DNA from 2 places in the Pseudomonas sp. SCT genome. Region 2 is predicted to be linked to the other one. Evidence: predicted binding sites of a transcription regulator. Region 2 holds the regulator's gene; the other holds the start of a gene.
What was found. Region 2 encodes LexA, which represses DNA repair genes until DNA is damaged. Its sites were predicted from a motif close to CTGTNTNNNNANACAG; they were not measured.
Positions count from the first base shown of each region.

Region 1 (11,031 bases), on a different contig from region 2:
TCCCGAGATCGAAAAATTGCAGAAAGAGATCGTCAAGCGCCACGGCTACGAACTGGTTGATCACAACCTTGTGCTCTACGTGCGCAAGAGGGACTGATCTCCCGTGCATGAAAAAGGCGGCCGCGGCCGCCTTTTTTGTGCCTGTCAGCCGGGCTCAAGCCTGGGCGGAGGTGACCATCTGCCGTGCATGCGCCAGCGATTGTTCGGTAAGGTCGACGCCGCCGAGCATTCGGGCGATCTCCTCGACACGGCCGTTCTGATCCAGTTCGGCGACGGCCGTGCGGGTTTCATCTGCCCCGCGAGCCTTGTGCACGAACAGGTGGTGATGCCCTTGGGCGGCGACCTGCGGTAGGTGGGTTACGGTCAGTACCTGTCCGCGTTCGCCGAGGCGGCGCAGCAGTTGCCCAACGATCTCCGCGGTGGGGCCGCCGATGCCAACGTCGACTTCGTCGAATACCAGCGTCGGTACGTGAGACGTCTGAGCGGTGATGACCTGGATCGCCAGGCTGATGCGTGATAACTCACCGCCCGAGGCGACCTTGGCTAGCGGTCGCAGTGGCTGGCCTGGGTTTGCGCTGACCAGAAACTCCACCTGTTCGAACCCGTAGGGCATCAGTTCGCCTTCGACTGCGGGCTTGAGCTGCACGCTGAATCTGCCACCGGGCATGCCGAGGCGCTGGATCTCAACTTCCACCGCGCTTGCCAGCTGATCCGCCGCGGCCTGGCGCATGCGGCTGAGCTCGCTGGCTTTTTCTTCATAGTGCCGGGCGTAGGCCGCCAGCTCTTCGCCGAGTCGTTCGACTGCTTCGTCGTCGGCGTTGAGCCCTTCGAGTTCTTCCAGCAGTTGCTGATGCAGCGAAGGTAGCTCGGAGGGTTGGACGCGGTGCTTGCGGGCAAGGGTGTAGATGGTGTCCAGGCGCTCCTCCAGCGTCTGCTGCCGCTCGGGATCGGCGTCGAAATGATCGACGAAACGGTTGAGTTCGCCGATGGCTTCTTCGACCTGAATCTGCGCGCTCGCCAGTAAGTTGACCGCTTCGCTGAGGGCTTGCGGCTGGTTCTGGAAAGCCGTCAGACGTTGCAGGCTGCTGGTCAGCGCCGACAGCACGTTACCGGCATCGCTTTCGCTGCACAGCTCCATGACCTGACGGCAGGCGCCGAGCAGTTGCTCGGCGTTGGCGAGGTTCCTGTGTTCCTGCTCCAGTTGCTCCAGCTCGTTTTCGCCAAGCGCGAGATTTTCCAGTTCTTCGAGCTGGTAGCTGAGCAGCTGATGACGGGCGCGTTGTTCGTCGCCGCTGTTACTCAGTCGTTCCAGCGTCTGGCGGGTCTGTCGCCAGCGTTGCGCAGCCAGTTGTACCTGGCGCGCCAGTTCCTGGCTGCCGCTGAACTCATCGAGCAGGCGTCGGTGGGTGTCCGTCTTCAGCAGCGACTGATGCTCGTGCTGGCTGTGAATGTCGATCAGGAGCTCGCCCAGCGCCTTGAGATCACCCTGGGGGCAGGGCGTGCCATTGATGTAGCCGCGCGAGCGCCCTTCGGCCGTGATCACTCGCCGCAGGATGCAGGGGCCGTCGTTGTCCATGTCGCGCTCGGCGAGCCAGGTGCGGGCATCGGGAATGTCCTCCAGATCGAAGCTGGCAAGGATGTCGGCTTTGTCGGCGCCGATGCGCACCACGCTGCTGTCGGCACGGTCGCCCAGCGTCAGGCCGAGGGCATCGAGCATGATCGATTTGCCTGCGCCGGTTTCACCGCTGATGACGCTCATGCCGCGTTTCAGCTCGAGGTCGAGATGCTCGACGATGGCGTAGTTGTGTACCGACAGATGAACCAGCATGGCAAGGCTCCCGATATTTGCGTGGCTGGCTATTTATACAGTGGTTTTCCTTGCAGCTACAAGCGCGAGTGGATGAATGTGCGGTCGCTCGTCATTTCGCGCGCTGCACTTTGCTCCGCGCCCCTTGAAGCCGGTTTTCGCGCCCCCATATAGCGGCACAAGCGCGGGTTTGCTGCCCGCTGATCGTATAGAGAGGAGGACTCATGGCCGACGAGCAGAACCTGGATAACCAGAACCCGGAAACGCCCGAGCATTCGGAAGCGGACGTAGCCGAGGACCTGGCTGCACGCGTGCAATCGCTGGAAGAGCAGCTGGCAGCGGCGCAGGACCAGTCCCTGCGCGTGGCGGCGGAGCTGCAGAACATCCGTCGGCGCGCCGAACAGGATGTCGAGAAGGCCCACAAGTTTGCGCTGGAGAAGTTCGCTGGTGACCTGTTGGCGGTTGCCGACAGCCTTGAGCGTGGACTTGAGTTGTCCAGCCCCGATGATGATGCGGTCAAGTCGATGCGTGAAGGCGTCGAGCTCACCCTCAAGCTACTGCTGGACACCCTTGCGCGTCACCAGCTCGAGCAGCTCGATCCGCATGGCGAGCCGTTCAACCCTGAGCATCACCAGGCCATGGCCATGGAAGAGAGCACCCATGTCGAGCCGGGCAGTGTGCTCAAGGTGTTCCAAAAAGGTTACCTGCTCAACGGTCGCCTGCTGCGTCCGGCGATGGTCGTCGTCAGCAAGGCGCCCGCCGATGCGCCGCCTTCGATTGATGAGAAGGCTTGAAATCCGGTTGCCGACCCCCATCTGGTAGCCAAGCGTTTTTGTGTTACCCGCAGCCGGTAAAACAGGCGCGGACCAATCGAAATTTGGAGAGCGAATTAAATGGGCAAGATCATTGGTATCGACCTGGGAACCACCAACTCCTGCGTCTCGATTCTGGAAAACGGCAAGGCCAAGGTTATTGAGAACGCCGAAGGCGGCCGTACCACTCCGTCGATCATCGCGTATGCGAACGACGGCGAAATCCTGGTTGGCCAGTCGGCCAAGCGCCAGGCAGTGACCAACCCGCACAACACCCTGTATGCGGTGAAGCGTCTGATCGGTCGTCGCTTTGACGAAGACGTCGTGCAGAAAGACATTCAGATGGTCCCTTACAAGATCGTCAAGGCCGACAACAGCGACGCCTGGGTCGAGGTGAATGGCCAGAAAATGGCGCCGCCGCAGATCTCCGCTGAAATTCTGAAAAAGATGAAGAAGACTGCCGAGGATTACCTCGGTGAGCCGGTGACCGAGGCGGTGATCACCGTTCCGGCCTACTTCAACGACAGCCAGCGTCAGGCCACCAAGGATGCCGGACGCATCGCCGGTCTGGACGTCAAGCGCATCATCAACGAACCGACCGCGGCTGCGCTGGCTTACGGCATGGACAAGGCCAAGGGCGACCACACCGTAATCGTTTATGACCTGGGCGGCGGTACCTTCGATGTTTCGGTGATCGAGATCGCCGAAGTCGATGGCGAGCACCAGTTCGAAGTACTGGCCACCAACGGCGACACTTTCCTCGGCGGTGAGGACTTCGACATCCGCTTGATCGACTACCTCGTCGACGAATTCAAGAAAGAAAGCGGCATGAACCTCAAGGGTGACCCGCTGGCGATGCAGCGCCTGAAGGAAGCGGCCGAGAAGGCCAAGATCGAGCTGTCCTCCAGCCAGCAGACCGACGTCAACCTGCCGTACATCACCGCCGACGCCACCGGGCCGAAGCACCTGAACGTGAAGATCTCCCGTGCCAAGCTGGAGGCGCTGGTCGAGGATCTGGTGCAGCGCACCATCGAGCCTTGCCGCATCGCGCTGAAGGATGCCGGCGTCGACGTTTCGAAGATCGACGACGTGATCCTGGTCGGTGGTCAGACTCGTATGCCGCTGGTGCAGCAGAAGGTCGCCGAGTTCTTTGGCAAGGAAGCACGCAAGGACGTCAACCCGGACGAAGCCGTAGCCATGGGCGCTGCCATTCAGGGCGCGGTTCTGGCTGGTGACGTCAAGGACGTGCTGCTGCTCGACGTATCGCCGCTGACGCTGGGTATCGAGACCCTCGGTGGCGTGATGACTCCGCTGATCGAGAAGAACACCACCATCCCGACCAAGAAGTCGCAGGTGTTCTCCACTGCCGACGACAACCAGAGCGCGGTGACCATTCACGTGCTGCAGGGTGAGCGCAAGCAGGCAACCGGTAACAAGTCGCTGGGCCGCTTCGACCTGGCCGAGATCCCGCCAGCGCCGCGAGGCATGCCGCAGATCGAGGTCACCTTCGACATCGACGCCAACGGCATCCTGCACGTGTCCGCCAAGGACAAGGCTACTGGCAAGCAGCAGTCCATCGTGATCAAGGCCAACTCGGGTCTGTCCGAGGAAGAAATCGAGCAGATGGTGCGCGACGCCGAGGCGAATGCCGAGGAAGACCGCAAGTTCGAGGAGTTGGCGACTGCGCGTAACCAGGGCGACCAGCTGGTGCATGCCACTCGCAAGATGCTCGTCGAGGCTGGTGACAAGGCCAGCGATGACGACAAGGCTGCCATCGAGAAGGCGCTGGGCGAGCTGGAGCTGGCCATTAAGGGCGACGACAAGGCCGAGATCGAAGCGAAGATCGCTGCCGTCTCCCAGGCTTCCACTCCGGTCGCGCAGAAGATGTACGCCGAGCAGGCTCAGGCGGGCGAAGGTCAGCCGGCCGACGAGCAGGGCAAGCCGGGTGACGACGTGGTCGACGCCGAGTTCGAAGAGGTCAAGGACAACAAGTAAGCCCTGGCTTGCTTCCGCTCCAGCCCGTCCCGACTTCCTTCGGGCGGGCCCGACCGCTGCGCGGGGGCTTGCTCCCGCGTCGGCGTGTCTGGAAGGCATGAAATTGAGGGTTCAGGATAGTTATGGCCAAACGCGATTTTTATGAGGTGCTGGGCGTCGAGCGCGGCGTCAGCGAGGCGGAGCTGAAAAAGGCTTACCGGCGCCTCGCGATGAAGCATCACCCGGACCGCAATCCGGGCGACAAGGCTGCCGAGGAAGCTTTCAAGGAGGCCAACGAGGCCTACGAAGTACTTTCCGATCCGAGCAAGCGTGCTGCCTACGATCAGTACGGGCATGCCGGCGTCGATCCGCAGATGGGTGCTGGCGCAGCGGGCGCCGGCTATGGCGGAGCGAACTTCTCCGACATTTTCGGCGACGTATTCAGTGATTTCTTCAGTGGCGGTCGTGGCGGCGGACGTGGCGGCGCGCAGCGCGGCAGCGATCTGCGCTACACGCTGGAGCTCGACCTGGAAGAGGCGGTGCGCGGCACCACGGTGACCATCCGTGTGCCGACGCTGGTTGAGTGCAAGACCTGCGATGGCTCCGGTGCGAAGAAGGGCACCAGTCCGGTGACCTGTACCACCTGTGGCGGCATCGGTCAGGTGCGCATGCAGCAGGGCTTCTTCTCGGTGCAGCAGACCTGCCCACGCTGCCATGGCAGTGGCAAGATGATTTCCGACCCGTGCGGCAGCTGCCATGGGCAGGGGCGCGTCGAAGAACAGAAGACACTCTCGGTCAAGGTTCCGCCAGGCGTTGATACCGGCGACCGCATTCGCCTGTCCGGTGAGGGGGAGGCGGGCACTCAGGGTGGTCCGGCCGGCGATCTGTATGTCGTGGTCAATGTGCGCGAGCATGCGATCTTCCAGCGCGATGGCAAACATCTGTACTGCGAAGTGCCGATCAGCTTTGCCGATGCGGCACTGGGTGGTGAGCTGGAAGTGCCGACCCTGGATGGTCGCGTCAAGTTGAAGATCCCCGAAGGCACGCAGACCGGCAAACAGTTCCGCCTGCGCGGCAAGGGTGTCGCGCCCGTTCGCGGCGGTGCCGCGGGCGACCTGATGTGCCGCGTGGTGGTCGAAACGCCAGTCAACCTGAGCAAGCGCCAGCGCGAGATGCTTGAGGAGTTCCGTGGCACCCTGCAGGGCGACACTTCTCATTCACCCAAGGCCAGCGGCTGGTTCGAGGGTGTGAAGCGCTTTTTCGGCGATGTATGACAAGGGCTGCGGGTGGCGGGCGACAGGCTGCATGCCTTCGTCTGCTGTCTGAGGCCCACAGCCTGGAGCTGATTTGATGCGACGTATTGCAGTGACCGGCGCCGCCGGGCGCATGGGCAAGACCCTGATCGAGGCGGTCCAGCAGACCGGCGGCGCGGCCGGCCTGACGGCAGCCATCGATCGACCGGACAGTACGCTTGTCGGTGCAGATGCCGGTGAGCTGGCAGCCATCGGTCGTCTTGGGGTGCCGCTGACAGGTGAGCTTGCTCGAGCCGTCGATGAGTTCGACGTGCTGATCGATTTCACCCACCCCTCGGTGACCCTGAAGAATCTGGAGGTCTGTCGGCGCGCCGGCAAGGCCATGGTGATTGGCACCACCGGCTTCTCGCCGGAAGAAAAGGAGCGCCTAGCCGCGGCGGCCAGAGAAATCCCGATCGTCTTTGCGGCCAACTTCAGTGTTGGCGTCAATCTGTGCCTCAAGCTGCTGGATACGGCGGCGCGGGTGCTGAGTGACGATGTGGATATCGAGATCATCGAGGCACATCACCGGCACAAGGTGGACGCGCCTTCGGGGACCGCCCTGCGCATGGGCGAAGTCATCGCCGAGGCGCTGGGGCGTGACCTGCAGAAGGTTGCGGTGTACGGCCGCGAGGGGCAGACGGGGGCGCGTCAGCGTGAAACCATCGGCTTCGCCACGGTGCGTGCAGGGGATGTGGTTGGTGATCACACCGTGCTGTTCGCCGCAGACGGCGAGCGCGTCGAAATCACTCACAAGGCCTCCAGTCGCATGACCTTCGCCAAGGGGGCAGTGCGTGCCGCGCTCTGGTTGGATGAGAGGCCCGCTGGGCTTTATGACATGCAGGATGTGCTTGGTCTGAAATGAGTTTTTGCGCCGCTTGGCAGCGCGGTGCTCGTTCCGGGTGCGCTTGTCGGGCATTTTGGCTGGACCCTAAACAGGGTTTTCTGTAAGCTACTCGCTTTAGTGTGTCCACTAAAAGTTGCGCAGAAATGAATCAAACAAAAAGCGGGATGACCTTCACACGTCATCCCGCTTTTTTACAATCTGCGTCTGCTCCAGCCTTGATCTACGGGAGGTCTCTTGACTAAGCCAGCCCTTACGCCAGCCATTCTGGCTCTTGCCGATGGCAGCATCTTTCGCGGCGAATCCATCGGCGCCGATGGGCAAACCATTGGTGAGGTGGTGTTCAACACCGCCATGACCGGCTATCAGGAAATCCTCACCGATCCTTCCTACGCCAAGCAGATCGTTACGCTCACCTACCCTCATGTTGGCAATACCGGCACGACGCCGGAAGATGCCGAGTCCTGGAAAGTCTGGGCTGCGGGTCTGGTTATTCGCGACCTGCCGCTGATTTCCAGCAACTGGCGCGACAAGCAACCCCTGCCCGACTACCTCAAGGCCAATGGCACCGTTGCCATCGCTGGCATCGATACTCGCCGCCTGACCCGTATCCTGCGTGAGAAGGGTGCGCAGAACGGCTGCATCTTGGCTGGTAGCGATGCGACCGAAGAGAAAGCGCTGGAGCTGGCGCGCAGTTTCCCCGGCCTCAAGGGCATGGATCTGGCCAAGGAAGTCAGCGTCAAGGAGCGTTACGAGTGGCGCTCCAGCGTTTGGTGCCTGAAGGATGACGGCCATGCCGAGATTCCCGCCAGCGAGCTGCCCTACCACGTCGTCGCCTTCGACTACGGTGTGAAGTACAACATCCTGCGCATGCTGGTCGCCCGCGGGTGCCGCGTCACCGTGCTGCCCGCACAGACGCCTGCCAGCGAAGCCCTGGCGCTCAATCCGGACGGCATCTTCCTGGCCAATGGGCCGGGTGACCCCGAGCCGTGCGACTACGCCATCAAAGCGATTCAGGAAGTGCTCGAGACCGACATTCCGGTATTCGGTATCTGCCTCGGTCACCAGCTGCTGGCGCTGGCCTCCGGTGCCAAGACCGTGAAGATGCCCAACGGCCACCATGGCGCGAACCATCCGGTTCAGGATCTGAAGACCGGCGTGGTGATGATTACCAGCCAGAACCATGGCTTTGCCGTGGACGAGGCGAGCCTGCCGGCCAATGTGCGCGCGACGCACAAGTCGCTGTTCGACGGCACTCTGCAGGGTATCGAGCGTACCGACAAGGCTGCCTTCAGCTTCCAGGGCCACCCGGAAGCGAGTCCTGGCCCGCACGACGTCGCGCCGCTGTTCGACCGTTTCATCGAAACCATGGCCAAGCGACAGTAAACGAGTCGTCTTGAGAGTGTAGCGAGCGCGGTCTGGGCAAGGCGCCCGGAACGCAACGACGAGACAGTACAGGTAGTACGGCGAGGAAGTGAGACCGCGCAACGCAGCCCAGGCGGCGCGCAGTAACTCTAAAGATGACTCGCCGACTGACCTAAGGATTCGAGTAACGAAAATGCCAAAACGTACAGATATCAAAAGCATCCTCATCCTCGGCGCCGGCCCCATCGTCATTGGCCAGGCCTGCGAGTTCGATTACTCCGGTGCTCAGGCTTGCAAGGCGCTGAAGGAGGAAGGCTTCCGCGTCATCCTGGTGAACTCCAACCCGGCCACCATCATGACCGACCCGTCGATGGCGGATGCCACCTACATCGAGCCGATCAAGTGGGCCACTGTGGCCAAGATCATCGAAAAGGAGCGCCCTGACGCGCTGCTGCCGACCATGGGTGGCCAGACCGCGCTGAACTGCGCACTGGACCTGGAAAAGCATGGCGTGCTGGCGAAGTTCGGCGTCGAAATGATCGGCGCCAATGCCGACACCATCGACAAAGCCGAAGATCGTTCGCGCTTCGACAAGGCGATGAAGGACATCGGCCTGGCCTGTCCGGTATCCGGCATCGCGCACAACATGGAAGAAGCCTATGGCGTCCTCGACAAGGTCGGCTTCCCCTGCATCATCCGTCCGTCGTTCACCATGGGCGGCACCGGCGGCGGCATCGCCTACAACCGTGAAGAGTTCGAAGAGATCTGTGCCCGCGGCCTCGATCTGTCACCGACCAGTGAGCTGCTGATCGACGAGTCGCTGATCGGCTGGAAGGAATACGAGATGGAAGTGGTCCGCGACAAGAAGGACAACTGCATCATCGTCTGCTCCATCGAAAACTTCGATCCGATGGGCGTGCACACCGGCGACTCCATCACTGTCGCCCCGGCGCAGACCCTGACCGACAAGGAATACCAGATCCTGCGTAACGCCTCCTTGGCGGTGCTGCGCGAGATCGGCGTGGAAACCGGCGGCTCCAACGTGCAGTTCGGCATCTGCCCGAACACCGGGCGCATGGTGGTGATCGAGATGAATCCGCGGGTGTCGCGTTCTTCGGCACTGGCTTCCAAGGCCACGGGCTTCCCGATCGCCAAGATCGCGGCGAAGCTGGCTGTGGGTTATACCCTCGACGAACTGTCCAACGACATCACTGGTGGTCGCACCCCGGCATCGTTCGAGCCGGCCATCGACTATGTCGTTACCAAGATCCCGCGTTTCGCCTTCGAGAAATTCCCCAAGGCTGATGCCCGCCTGACCACCCAGATGAAGTCGGTCGGTGAAGTAATGGCCATCGGCCGCACCTTCCAGGAGTCCATGCAGAAAGCCCTGCGTGGTCTGGAAGTTGGTGCTACCGGTTTCGATCCGAAGCTGAATCTGGCTGATGCCGAAGCTGAGAGCACTCTCAAGCGCGAGCTGACCGTGCCGGGCGCCGATCGCATCTGGTTCGTTGCCGATGCGTTCCGTGCCGGTAAAACGGTCGCCGAAGTGTTCGAGCTGACCCGGATTGACGAGTGGTTCCTGGTGCAGATCGAGGATCTGGTCAGGGACGAGGAACACGTCAAGACACTGGGTCTGTCCAGTATCGACCGTGATCTGATGTACAAGCTCAAGCGCAAGGGTTTCTCCGATGCGCGTCTGGCCAAGCTGCTGGGCGTCACCGAGAAGAACCTGCGCAGCCACCGCCACAAGCTCAAGGTGCTGCCGGTCTATAAGCGCGTCGATACCTGCGCCGCCGAGTTCGCCACCGACACGGCTTACATGTATTCGACCTACGAGGAAGAGTGCGAGGCCAACCCGTCGAGCCGCGAGAAAATCATGATCCTCGGCGGTGGGCCCAACCGTATCGGCCAGGGTATCGAGTTCGACTATTGCTGCGTGCACGCCGCGCTGGCGATGCGTGAGGACGGTTACGAGACCATCATGGTCAACTGCAACCCGGAAACCGTCTCCACCGATTACGACACCTCGGATCGCCTGTACTTCGAACCGGTAACCCTGGAAGACGTACTGGAAATCGTCCGTGTCGAGCAGCCCAAGGGCGTGATCGTGCAGTACGGCGGCCAGACCCCGCTGAAAATCTGCCGTGCGCTGGAAGAGGCGGGCGTGCCGATCATCGGTACCAGTCCGGACGCGATCGACCGCGCTGAAGACCGTGAGCGTTTCCAGCAGATGGTGCAGCGTCTGAATCTGCGCCAGCCGCAGAACGCCACCGCGCGCAGCGAAGAAGAAGCCATCGCCGCCTCCAAGGCGATCGGTTATCCGCTGGTGGTGCGTCCGTCCTACGTGCTGGGCGGCCGCGCGATGGAGATCGTCTACGAGGAAGAAGAGCTCAAGCGCTACATGCGTGAAGCGGTGCAGGTGTCCAACGACAGCCCGGTGCTGCTGGATCACTTCCTCAACTGCGCCATTGAAGTGGATATCGACGCCGTGTGCGACGGTACCGATGTCGTCATCGGCGGCATCATGCAGCACATCGAGCAGGCCGGTGTTCACTCCGGCGACTCGGCGTGTTCGTTGCCGGCCTACTCGCTGCCGCAGCACATTCAGGACGAGATCCGCGATCAGGTGCGCAAGATGGCCCTGGAGCTCGACGTGATCGGCCTGATGAACGTGCAGATGGCCGTGCAGGGCGAGGACATCTACGTGCTCGAGGTCAATCCGCGTGCTTCGCGTACCGTGCCATTCGTATCCAAGTGCATCGGCGAATCGCTGGCCAAGGTCGCGGCGCGCGTGATGGCGGGCAAGACGCTCAAGGAAATCGGCTTCACTCGCGAAATCATCCCGACCTACTACAGCGTCAAGGAAGCGGTATTCCCGTTCGCCAAGTTCCCTGGCGTCGATACCATTCTTGGCCCGGAAATGAAGTCCACCGGTGA
Region 1 covers NZ_BDJA01000011.1:22,726-33,756, forward strand. The annotation lists gene fur (ferric iron uptake transcriptional regulator) at 1-97, shown strand, start outside; gene recN (DNA repair protein RecN) at 155-1,828, opposite strand; gene grpE (nucleotide exchange factor GrpE) at 2,032-2,601, shown strand; gene dnaK (molecular chaperone DnaK) at 2,701-4,614, shown strand; gene dnaJ (molecular chaperone DnaJ) at 4,737-5,867, shown strand; gene dapB (4-hydroxy-tetrahydrodipicolinate reductase) at 5,944-6,750, shown strand; gene carA (glutamine-hydrolyzing carbamoyl-phosphate synthase small subunit) at 6,967-8,115, shown strand; gene carB (carbamoyl-phosphate synthase large subunit) at 8,288-11,031, shown strand, end outside.
Region 1: a site for LexA is predicted at 1,854-1,869, ahead of recN (DNA repair protein RecN). Genes of this name have one in related genera too.

Region 2 (11,031 bases):
GGTGGCACCGTGCGCCTGCCGCGCCTGATCGGTGTCGATAACGCCGTCGAGTGGATCGCATCCGGCAAGGAAAACCGCGCCGAAGACGCGCTCAAGGTTCATGCAGTCGATGCCGTGGTCGCTCCGGAGAAGCTGCAGGCCGCTGCACTGGATCTGGTCAAGCGCGCCATCTCCGGCGAGCTGGACTACAAGGCCAAGCGTCAGCCGAAGCTGGACAAGCTCAAGCTCAACGCCATCGAGCAGATGATGGCCTTCGAAACCAGCAAGGCCTTCGTGGCTGGCCAGGCCGGCCCGAACTATCCGGCCCCGGTCGAAGCCATCAAGACCATCCAGAAAGCCGCCAACTTCACCCGTGACAAGGCCATCGAAGTCGAGGCCGCCGGCTTCGTTAAACTGGCCAAGACCTCGGTTGCACAGAGCCTGGTCGGCCTGTTCCTCAGCGATCAGGAGCTGAAGAAGAAAGCCAAGGCCTACGACAAGCAGGCGCGTGACGTGAAACTGGCTGCCGTACTCGGCGCTGGCATCATGGGCGGCGGCATCGCCTACCAGTCGGCCGTCAAGGGCACGCCGATCCTGATGAAGGATATCCGCGAAGAGGGTATCCAGATGGGGCTGGACGAGGCCTCCAAGCTGCTCGGCAAGCGTGTTGAAAAAGGTCGTCTGACCGCTGACAAGATGGCTCAGGCGCTCAACGCGATCCGCCCGACCATGTCCTACGGCGATTTCGGCAACGTCGACATCGTCGTCGAAGCCGTGGTCGAGAACCCGAAGGTCAAGCACGCCGTGCTGGCCGAGGTGGAAGGGCACGTTCGCGAAGACGCGATCATCGCCTCCAACACCTCGACGATCTCCATCAATTACCTGGCCCAGGCGCTCAAGCGTCCGGAAAACTTCTGCGGCATGCACTTCTTCAACCCGGTACACATGATGCCGCTGGTGGAAGTGATCCGTGGCGAGAAGACCAGCGAAGTGGCTATTGCTACCACCGTCGCCTACGCCAAGAAGATGGGCAAGAGCCCGGTCGTGGTCAACGATTGCCCGGGCTTCCTGGTCAACCGCGTGCTGTTCCCGTACTTCGGCGGCTTCGCCCGCGTCATCGCCCACGGTGTCGACTTCGTTCGCGCTGATAAGGTGATGGAGAAGTTCGGCTGGCCCATGGGCCCGGCTTATCTGATGGATGTCGTCGGCATGGACACCGGCCACCACGGCCGTGACGTGATGGCTGAAGGCTTCCCGGATCGCATGAAGGACGACACCCGCACGGCTGTCGACGTCATGTACGAGGCCAACCGCCTCGGTCAGAAGAACGGCAAGGGCTTCTACGCCTACGAGATGGACAAGAAGGGCAAACCGAAGAAAGTCGTCGATGCCGAGGCCTACGAGCTGCTCAAGCCGATCGTTGCAGAGACTCGCGAGCTGTCGGACGAGGACATCATCAACTACATGATGATCCCGCTGTGCCTGGAAACCGTGCGCTGCCTGGAAGATGGCATCGTCGAAACCGCTGCCGAAGCTGATATGGGCCTGATCTATGGCATTGGCTTCCCACCCTTCCGTGGTGGTGCGCTGCGCTACATCGATTCGATCGGCGTTGCCGAGTTCGTTGCGATGGCCGACAAGTACGCCGACCTGGGCCCGCTGTACCACCCGACCGCGAAGCTGCGTGAGATGGCTGCCAACGGCCAGCGCTTCTACGGTTAATCGAGGGAGAGAGAATTCATGAGTCTGAATCCAAGAGATGCAGTCATCGTCGACTTCGGTCGCACCCCGATGGGGCGCTCCAAGGGCGGCATGCACCGTAATACCCGCGCTGAAACCATGTCCGCACACCTGATCGACGGCGTGCTGGCGCGTAACCCGAAGATCGACCCGGCCGAAGTCGAGGACGTGATCTGGGGCTGCGTGAACCAGACCCTCGAACAGGGCTGGAACATCGCCCGCATGGCATCGCTGATGACGCGTATCCCGCACACCAGCGCCGGCCAGACCGTGAGCCGCCTCTGCGGTTCGTCCATGAGCGCCTTGCACACTGCCGTGCAGGCCATCCAGACCAACAACGGTGACGTGTTCGTCATCGGTGGTGTGGAACACATGGGCCACGTCAGCATGATGCACGGGGTCGATCCGAACCCGCAGCTGTCGCTGTACGCCGCCAAGGCGTCCGGCATGATGGGCCTGACTGCCGAAATGCTGGGCAAGATGCACGGCATCACCCGCGAGCAGCAGGACGCCTTCGGTGAGCGTTCGCACCGTCTGGCGCACAAGGCCACGCTGGAAGGCAACTTCAAGGATGAAATCATCCCGATGGAAGGCTACGACGAGGACGGTTTCCTCAAGGTCTTCGATTACGACGAAACCATCCGTCCGGACACCACTCTGGAAAGCCTGGCTGCACTGAAGCCTGCCTTCAATCCGAAGGGCGGTACCGTGACTGCAGGTACTTCCTCGCAGATCACCGACGGCGCGTCCTGCATGATCGTCATGTCCGCGCAGCGCGCCAAGGATCTCGGCATCCAGCCGTTGGCCGTGGTTCGCGCCATGGCGCTGGCCGGCGTTGACCCGGCAATCATGGGCTACGGCCCGGTGCCGTCCACCCAGAAGGTGCTCAAGCGCGCCGGTCTGACCATGGACGACATCAGCCACGTCGAGCTGAACGAAGCCTTCGCTGCACAGGCGCTGCCGGTGCTCAAGGACCTCAAGCTTCTCGACAAGATGGAAGAGAAGGTCAACCTGCATGGCGGCGCCATCGCCCTGGGTCACCCGTTCGGTTGCTCCGGTGCGCGCATCTCCGGCACCCTGCTGAACGTGATGAAGCAGAACAACGGTACGATTGGTGTCGCCACCATGTGTATCGGTCTGGGCCAGGGGATCAGTACGGTCTTCGAACGCGTCTAACAGACAGATGCAGATGACTGCGCTAGGCTGACAGCCAATCCGCGATTTAGCGGGAATGATTGTCAGTCGGTGCATGGAAGCCGGGGCCTGGTGCCCCGGTTTTTCTTTTCTGTGTTGGTGTGGAGGTAGGCATGCAGTTGCAGCCTGGGCGTTATCGTCATTACAAGGGCCCTGAATATCGCGTGTTCGCCGTGGCGCGACACTCAGAGACGGAAGAGCCGGTAGTCTTCTATCAGGCGCTGTATGGGGAGCGTGGGCTCTGGATACGCCCGTTGTCGATGTTCACCGAAACGGTCGAGGTTAATGGCGAAACCGTGCCGCGGTTCGCGCTCATCGAAGCCGAGGCGAGCCTTTTTGTCAGCTGAACTGGCATTTGGCCATTTCGCTCGCGCTTGACCTCACGTCCATCGCCACTATATATAGCGGTGCTTTTCAGGCAGAGCTAAACCTCAGCGTCTGGTTCGTGGCATCGAGTCGGTGCTCTGTTTCGCGAACGGCCATGGTCGAGCAAGGGCAACTGATTGGCTTGCCTGCCTCGTTCGCAAAGCGCGCACCAATGTTCACCGATGCCCCACCGACCGAGATTGGTTTGGGCATTCAAACTGCCGGAGGCGCTGCCTCTGTTCACCTCTAGATTCAGGAACTCTCCTCTCCATGGGTAAATCGCTGGTCATCGTGGAATCACCGGCCAAGGCCAAGACAATCAACAAGTATTTGGGCAACCAGTACGTGGTGAAGTCGAGTATCGGCCACATCCGCGACCTTCCCACCAGCGGCTCTGCCAACAAGGAGCCGGTCAAGCGCGGCAAGGCTGCGGCCGCCGAAGCGCCTGTGCTGTCGCCCAAGGAGAAGGCCAAGCGTCAACTGATTACGCGCATGGGTGTCGACCCTGAGCATGGCTGGAAAGCCAAGTACGAGATCCTGCCCGGCAAGGAAAAGGTGATCGAAGAACTGCGCCGTCTGGCCAAGGAAGCCGACACCATCTATCTCGCAACCGACTTAGATAGAGAGGGGGAGGCCATCGCCTGGCACCTGCGCGAGTCGATTGGCGGTGATGACAGCCGCTACAAGCGCGTGGTGTTCAACGAAATCACCAAGAAGGCAATTCAGGAGGCGTTCTCCAAGCCAGGCGATCTCGATCTGAACCGGGTCAACGCGCAGCAGGCACGTCGTTTCCTCGATCGTGTGGTCGGCTACATGGTGTCGCCGCTGCTCTGGGCGAAAATCGCCCGTGGTCTCTCGGCAGGCCGGGTGCAATCGGTGGCGGTGAAGCTGGTGGTCGAGCGCGAGCGCGAGATCCGTGCCTTCGTCCCGGAAGAATACTGGGAAGTGCATGCGGACCTGGCAAACGCCCAGCAGGCCAAGGTGCGCTTCGAGGTCGCCCGCGAAAACGGTGAGGCCTTCAAACCGCTGAACGAGGCGCAGGCGAATGCCGCACTCGAGAAGCTCAAGGGCGCCAAGTACAGCGTCAGCAAGCGTGAGGACAAGCCGACCAGCAGCAAGCCGTCGGCACCTTTCATCACTTCGACCCTGCAGCAGGCGGCGAGCAATCGCCTCGGCTTCGGCGTGAAGAAGACCATGATGATGGCCCAGCGGCTGTACGAGGCCGGCTACATCACCTACATGCGTACCGACTCTACCAACCTGTCGGCCGACGCCATCGGCATGGTGCGTGGCTTCATCGAGAACGAGTTCGGCGACAAATACCTGCCGGAAAAGCCCAACGTCTATTCGAGCAAGGAGGGCGCCCAGGAGGCGCACGAGGCAATCCGCCCGTCCGACGTCAACCTGCGTCCCACTCAGCTGTCAGGCATGGAGCGCGATGCCGAGCGCCTGTACGAGCTCATCTGGCGTCAGTTCGTCGCCTGCCAGATGCCGCCGGCGCAGTACCTTTCCACCAGCGTTACGGTGGCAGCCGGTGATTTCGAGCTGCGCGCCAAGGGCCGCATCCTCAAGTTCGACGGTTACACCAAGGTCATGCCGCAGCAGAGCAAGGCCGGTGAGGATGACGTGCTGCCGGAAATGAACAAGGGCGACGACATGAAGCTGCTCAAGCTCGACCCGAGCCAGCACTTCACCAAGCCGCCGGCGCGCTATTCCGAAGCCAGTCTGGTCAAGGAGATGGAGAAGCGTGGCATCGGCCGGCCATCGACCTATGCGGCGATCATTTCGACGATTCAGGATCGTGGTTACGTCTCGCTGCACAACCGCCGTTTCTACTCGGAGAAGATGGGCGACATCGTCACCGAGCGCCTGTCCGAGAGCTTCAACAACCTCATGGACTACGGCTTCACCGCCGGCATGGAAGAGCATCTGGACGACGTCGCTCAGGGCGAGCGCGACTGGAAACACGTGCTGGACGAGTTCTACGGTGACTTCCGCAAGAAGCTCGAGGTCGCCGAAGCCAGCGAGAATGGCATGCGCGCCAACCAGCCGACCCTGACCGATATCCCGTGCAAGGTTTGCGGCCGGCCGATGATGATCCGTACCGCCTCGACCGGCGTGTTCCTTGGTTGCTCCGGCTACAGCCTGCCGCCGAAGGAGCGCTGCAAGTCCACCGTAAACCTGGTTCCGGGTGACGAGATCGCAGCCGATGACGAGGGTGAGTCCGAATCCCGCGTGTTGCTGGGCAAGCACCGCTGCCCGATCTGTAGCACCGCGATGGATGCCTACCTGCTCGACGAGACGCAGAAGCTGCATATTTGCGGCAACAACCCCGATTGCTCCGGTTACGAGATCGAGAAGGGCCAGTACCGCATCAAGGGCTATGAAGGCCCGAGCCTGGAATGCGACAAGTGCGGCAGCGAAATGCAGCTCAAGACTGGTCGCTTCGGCAAGTTCTTCGGTTGCACCAACGCCGAGTGCAAGAACACCCGCAAGCTGCTGAAGAATGGCGAAGCCGCGCCACCGAAGATGGATGCGGTGAAGATGCCGGAGCTCAAGTGCGAGAAGGTCGACGACACCTACGTACTGCGCGATGGCGCCTCCGGCCTGTTCCTGGCTGCCAGTCAGTTCCCGAAGAATCGCGAAACCCGCGCGCCGCTGGTGCGTGAGCTGATTCCGCACAAGGACGAGATCGACCCCAAGTACCACTTCCTGCTCGATGCGCCGCAGAAGGATCCGGAAGGCCGCTTCGCGGTCATCCGCTTCAGCCGCAAGACCAAGGAGCAGTACGTGCAGACCGAAGTGGACGGCAAGCCGACCGGCTGGAAGGCGTTCTACGACGGCGGCAAATGGAAGGTCGAAGACAAGCGCTGATTTCGTTGCGGTCGACCGCCCATCGGGTCGGCCGGACCGAGCGCATTTCTCAGATCGGCTGACGCTTCGTCAGCCGATCTGGTGCGGCAACCTGTGAAGGTCCATTCTCTGTTCATCTTCTTTCGGAGAGCATGCCATGGCTCACGAGCTCTACACGCGCACCAACCAGAAGATCTTCTTCGCCGGTTTGTCACTGGAAAGCTGGCGCAAGGCCGAAGAATCGGCCTCGATGAATTCTCAAGGCTTGATTCAGGCTGAGCGCGAGGCTTGCCTGTTCCACCTTTACGGCGCCTTGCTTGGTCTGTGCCATGAGATCGCCGGTTACTATCGGTCGCCTGGTGCGGATGCGCCGGTAGTCGAGGCATTTCTGACGCGCAGCGTGCTCGAGGCTGCGCCGAGCCCGGAACTTGCCGAATTGCTGGAATTGTCGGAGCAGCCAAGCACCTGGCTCGGACAGTTGCTTACTGCCTACAAGCAGCTCTTCCAGCCGCCACGCGCTCCTGCCAAGGCCAAGACCGATCCGCGGCAGCCGCTGATCGAGGCAGTCAGTGTCGAGGATGAAGTGCCGCCACTGTCGCGCGTCGAGCTGGAAGCCTGGCGACAGAACCTCAAAGGCCTGGCGTTACGTTTTCGTGAGTCGCTCACCGAGTGGTGACAGCGGGTGCCGCAGTATCAGCTGCGGTGCCTGATGCTCAGAACCATGGCGATGCCGCCGAGAATCGCCGCGCCTGAGATGATCAGCGTTGCCGTCAGCGCTTCACCCAGCAGTAGGGCCCCTGCAATGGCGGTGAGTAGCGGAACGCTGAGCTGCACGCTCGCCGCCTGTATGGCAGCCAAGCCGGGAAGGGCTGCGTACCAGATGGCGTAGCCGATTCCTGAGGCCAGCGCCCCGGAAAGCAACGCATAGACGACCCCGGGTGCGTCCCATTGCTGCTGGCCAAGCATCACGAGAGAAAGCACTGCGGCGAATGGCACGGCCTTGATGAAATTGCCTGCGGTTGCTGCCAGAGGATTGCTCGCGCCCCGACCGCGCAACGAATAGATGCCCCAGGCGACACCGGACAGCAGCATGAGCAGTGCGCCATCCAATGCCGGTGCACGGCTTCCCGGCAGCAGCAGGATCAGCAGTCCACTCATCGCCAGCAGCAAACCGGCAATCTGTCCGGCGCTGAAGCGTTCGCCGCGCAGCACGCCCCAGGCAAGCATGCTCAACTGCACTGCGCCGAACAGCAGCAGGGCGCCGGCTCCGGCATCCAGGTTGATATAAGCGTAGGAAAAGCTGGCGGCGTAGACGAACAGCGCCAGCGCGCTTAGCCAGTCACCGCCGGTTGAGCGTCGATCCCGACTTAGGCGCAACAGCAGCCACAGCGTGAGCGCACCGGCGAGGATACGCAGCCCTGTGAAGCTGGCCGGGTCGATAGTGGTATCGCGCAAGGCGATACGGCACAGGATCGAATTGCCGGCGAACGCCAGCATGGCCAGAGCGGTTAGCAGCAAGGTGCGGGGGCGCATGCGCAATCCTTATCGCGGTAGGGTGTCCGCGTTTTTTCAGCGCATGCTACGTGGCGATTCCCACGGGCGCATCGTTTTCTTTGCTGAGCCATCGCGCGTAACCCTCTGGCAGCCACGCTGCAGATCCTGCCGGCGTAGGCAAAGGCTGTCCTGAGGACGGTCGGCTGGTACAATGCCGCGCCTTTCACGCGGAGCTGATCAATGCCTACATCTTTTCTGGAAATCGTCGAGCTACCTGACGGGCGCATCGTGCTCCGTCGTGCCGAGGACGAAGAGGTGTTGGTCACGCTGGATTTTTCCGACGACGCCAAGCTGTTCTTGCAGGGCCAGCACGTCGAGATCGCCAAGGCGATGTTCAACGTCGGCGTTCAGATGGCCGGGCGCATGTCGGAAGGGGATTTCGAGCGTGACGATGATGAGCCACGTGTTCTGCACTGACCGCGCTGTTGCGTGAACGCAGTAATTTCCGGATTACATCCGTGACCTAGCAGCACTTCCCTGTGCCCGCTTGCTCAATATCCCAGACGAATATTCAGGCTCTGAGCTTCGCCAAGGCTTGCCGCGGCACGGAGTTTGTCGCGCGTTGCGCCCTCAAGCTGGCCAAACCAGCTGACCACGGTATGGCTACAACCTGAGGCCAGCGCTTTGCAGGCGAGCTCCAGCGCACCTTCGGCGTCGCGGGGTTGCAGCAGGATGATGCGTTCTCGATTCAGGCCGCATTTGCGCAGCCAGTTCTGCGAGAGGAAAGCAGGTGGGGCGATCAGTGTCAGCCAGCGGCTGTCAGCGGCATCGCCGAGTTCGCGCAGGATTGGGGCGAGCAACAGGTGGCAGTGTTCACTGCTGCCGCTCAGGCTCAACTCGCTCAGATACTCCTTGTCCTGCTCAGGTTTGTTGCGCACTTTCAGGCTGCCAAACGGTGCCAGGCTCTGCGCAATGACGCCGTCGAACAACGAAAGTTGGGGCCGGGAAGTGCTGGTCTGGTACTGCATAAACCTTCTCCTTAGCGGCGGATGACGCCGACACTCAAGCCTTCTATCACCAGTTCCTGCTGTTCGAGGTCGACCTCGATGGGCGCGAACTCGGGGTTTTCAGCCAACAGCCAAACCTTCTTGCCGTCACGCTTGAAACGCTTCACCGTGACTTCGTCACCGACGCGGGCGACTACGATCTGTCCATTGCGCGCCTCGCGGGTGGTGTGCACGGCCAGCAGGTCGCCATCGAAAATGCCGACGTCCTTCATGCTCATGCCGTGGACACGGAGCAGATAATCGGCGCGTGGATGGAAAAAAGCCGGGCTGATCTGGCAGGATTCCTCGACATGTTGCTGCGCCAGAATCGGCGCGCCGGCAGCGACGCGGCCGATGATCGGCAGGCCATTTTCGGACGCAGCGGGTTCGAAGTCCGGAATACGTATCCCGCGGGACGCGCCGGGCGTCATCTCGATAGCACCTTTGCGGGCAAGTGCCTTGAGATGTTCTTCGGCAGCGTTGGGCGACTTGAAGCCGAGCTCCTGAGCGATCTCCGCACGGGTAGGCGGATAACCGTTGTCTTCCAGGCAACGCTTGATGAACGCAAGGATTTCCGTCTGGCGAGGCGTCAGCTTGATCATGTCGGTCTCTGTTCTTTTATACAGTGACTGGGATTATATACAGTGATCCGGCCTTGGCAACGAATGATTCTGGAATGGCTGCTGCTCAGTTTCGCCAGCCACGGGCGGCGTCTGCGACAATGACGCTAGTGCCGCAAGGCGTTTCGTGGTTGACTTGCCGGTCGGTGAAACGTAAGTTTCAAACAGTTGTTTGTCTTTCGGAGGGGGCATGGCGCAGTCGGAAACAGTTGAGCGCATTCTTGATGCAGCGGAACAGCTGTTCGCGGAAAAAGGCTTCGCCGAAACCTCGCTTCGTCTGATCACCAGCAAGGCTGGGGTCAATCTGGCAGCGGTGAACTACCACTTCGGCTCGAAGAAGGCGCTGATCCAGGCGGTTTTCTCGCGGTTCCTCGGACCATTCTGCGCAAGTCTCGAGCGTGAGCTGGATCGCCGCGAGGCGCTGACCGACAAGAAGGATTCGCTGGAAGAGCTGCTGGAGATCCTTGTCGAGCAGGCCTTGGCAGTCAAGCCGCGCAGTGGCGACGATCTGTCCATCTTCATGCGCTTGTTGGGCTTGTCCTTCAGTCAGAGTCAGGGTCACCTGCGGCGTTATCTGGAGGACATGTATGGCAAGGTATTTCGTCGTTACATGCTCAAGGTGCACGACGCGGCGCCGGCCATACCGCCCATCGAGCTGTTCTGGCGCGTGCACTTCATGCTCGGTGCAGCGGCGTTCAGCATGTCGGGCATCAAGGCCTTGCGCGCAATTTCCGAGAATGATTTCGGTGTCAGGACCTCGATCGAACAGGTGATGCGCATGATGGTGCCGTTCCTGGCGGCCGGCATGCGTGCCGACAGTGGCATCGACGACAGCACGCTTGAAGCAGCGCAGCCGATCGCGCGGCGTAATGCAGTGGCGATCCCGGCGAAGGCTTGAGCTGCAAGCCGGCCGGGCGATCGGCTAAGCTAGCCGCTATGACATCTCTCGATTTTCTGCATATTTCTATCGCCGATCAGCAGCTTTACGGTTTCGCTGGCGGACGGCTATGTCTGCGTTCCCCGGTTTCCACGGCGCTTAACGGTGCTGGCGAGCTGAACGGTTCTGGCTGTACGCCGCGAGGGTTGCATCAGGTGCGCGCACGCATTGGCGACGACCTGCCGGCGGGGGCGGTTTTACGCGGACGACGCTGGACTGGCGAGGTATGGTCGGCGGAGCTTCACGAGGAGTTCCCAGGGCGTGACTGGATCCTGACCCGGATTTTATGGCTTAGCGGAAGCGAGCCTGGCCGCAATCGCATGGGGCGAGTCGATACGTTTCGCCGCTACATCTACATTCACGGCACTCCTGATTCCGAGCCGATGGGTGTACCGCTTTCTCATGGCTGCATTCGCATGCGCAACGCCGATCTACTCCGACTTTTTCCATTGGTGCCGCCTCATTGTCCGGTGCGCATCGACGAGGCGCCCTGTCCGAACTGGGCCGCCGCTGAACTCGAATAAGGATTTCTTCTGCATATGCACGGTTCACTGATGCTGGACATCGCCGGTACCTGGCTGACGGCCGAGGACCGGCACCTGTTGCGTCAACCGGAGGTCGGCGGGCTCATTCTGTTTGCCCGCAACATCGAGCACCCGCGTCAGGTCGACGAGCTGTGCCGCTCGATTCGTGCCGTGCGGCCGGATCTGCTGTTGGCTGTGGATCAGGAGGGTGGCCGTGTTCAGCGGCTGCGCCAGGGATTCGTCAAGCTGCCGGCGATGCGAGAGCTATCGCGCTGCGC
Region 2 covers NZ_BDJA01000003.1:514,277-525,307, reverse strand. The annotation lists gene fadB (fatty acid oxidation complex subunit alpha FadB) at 1-1,701, shown strand, start outside; gene fadA (acetyl-CoA C-acyltransferase FadA) at 1,720-2,895, shown strand; gene BHD08_RS10935 (DUF1653 domain-containing protein) at 3,027-3,260, shown strand; gene topA (type I DNA topoisomerase) at 3,550-6,153, shown strand; gene BHD08_RS10925 (DUF6586 family protein) at 6,290-6,808, shown strand; gene BHD08_RS10920 (DMT family transporter) at 6,826-7,665, opposite strand; gene BHD08_RS10915 (hypothetical protein) at 7,867-8,103, shown strand; gene sulA (SOS-induced cell division inhibitor SulA) at 8,178-8,654, opposite strand; gene lexA (transcriptional repressor LexA) at 8,666-9,274, opposite strand; gene BHD08_RS10900 (TetR/AcrR family transcriptional regulator) at 9,483-10,190, shown strand; gene BHD08_RS10895 (L,D-transpeptidase) at 10,229-10,753, shown strand; gene nagZ (beta-N-acetylhexosaminidase) at 10,769-11,031, shown strand, end outside.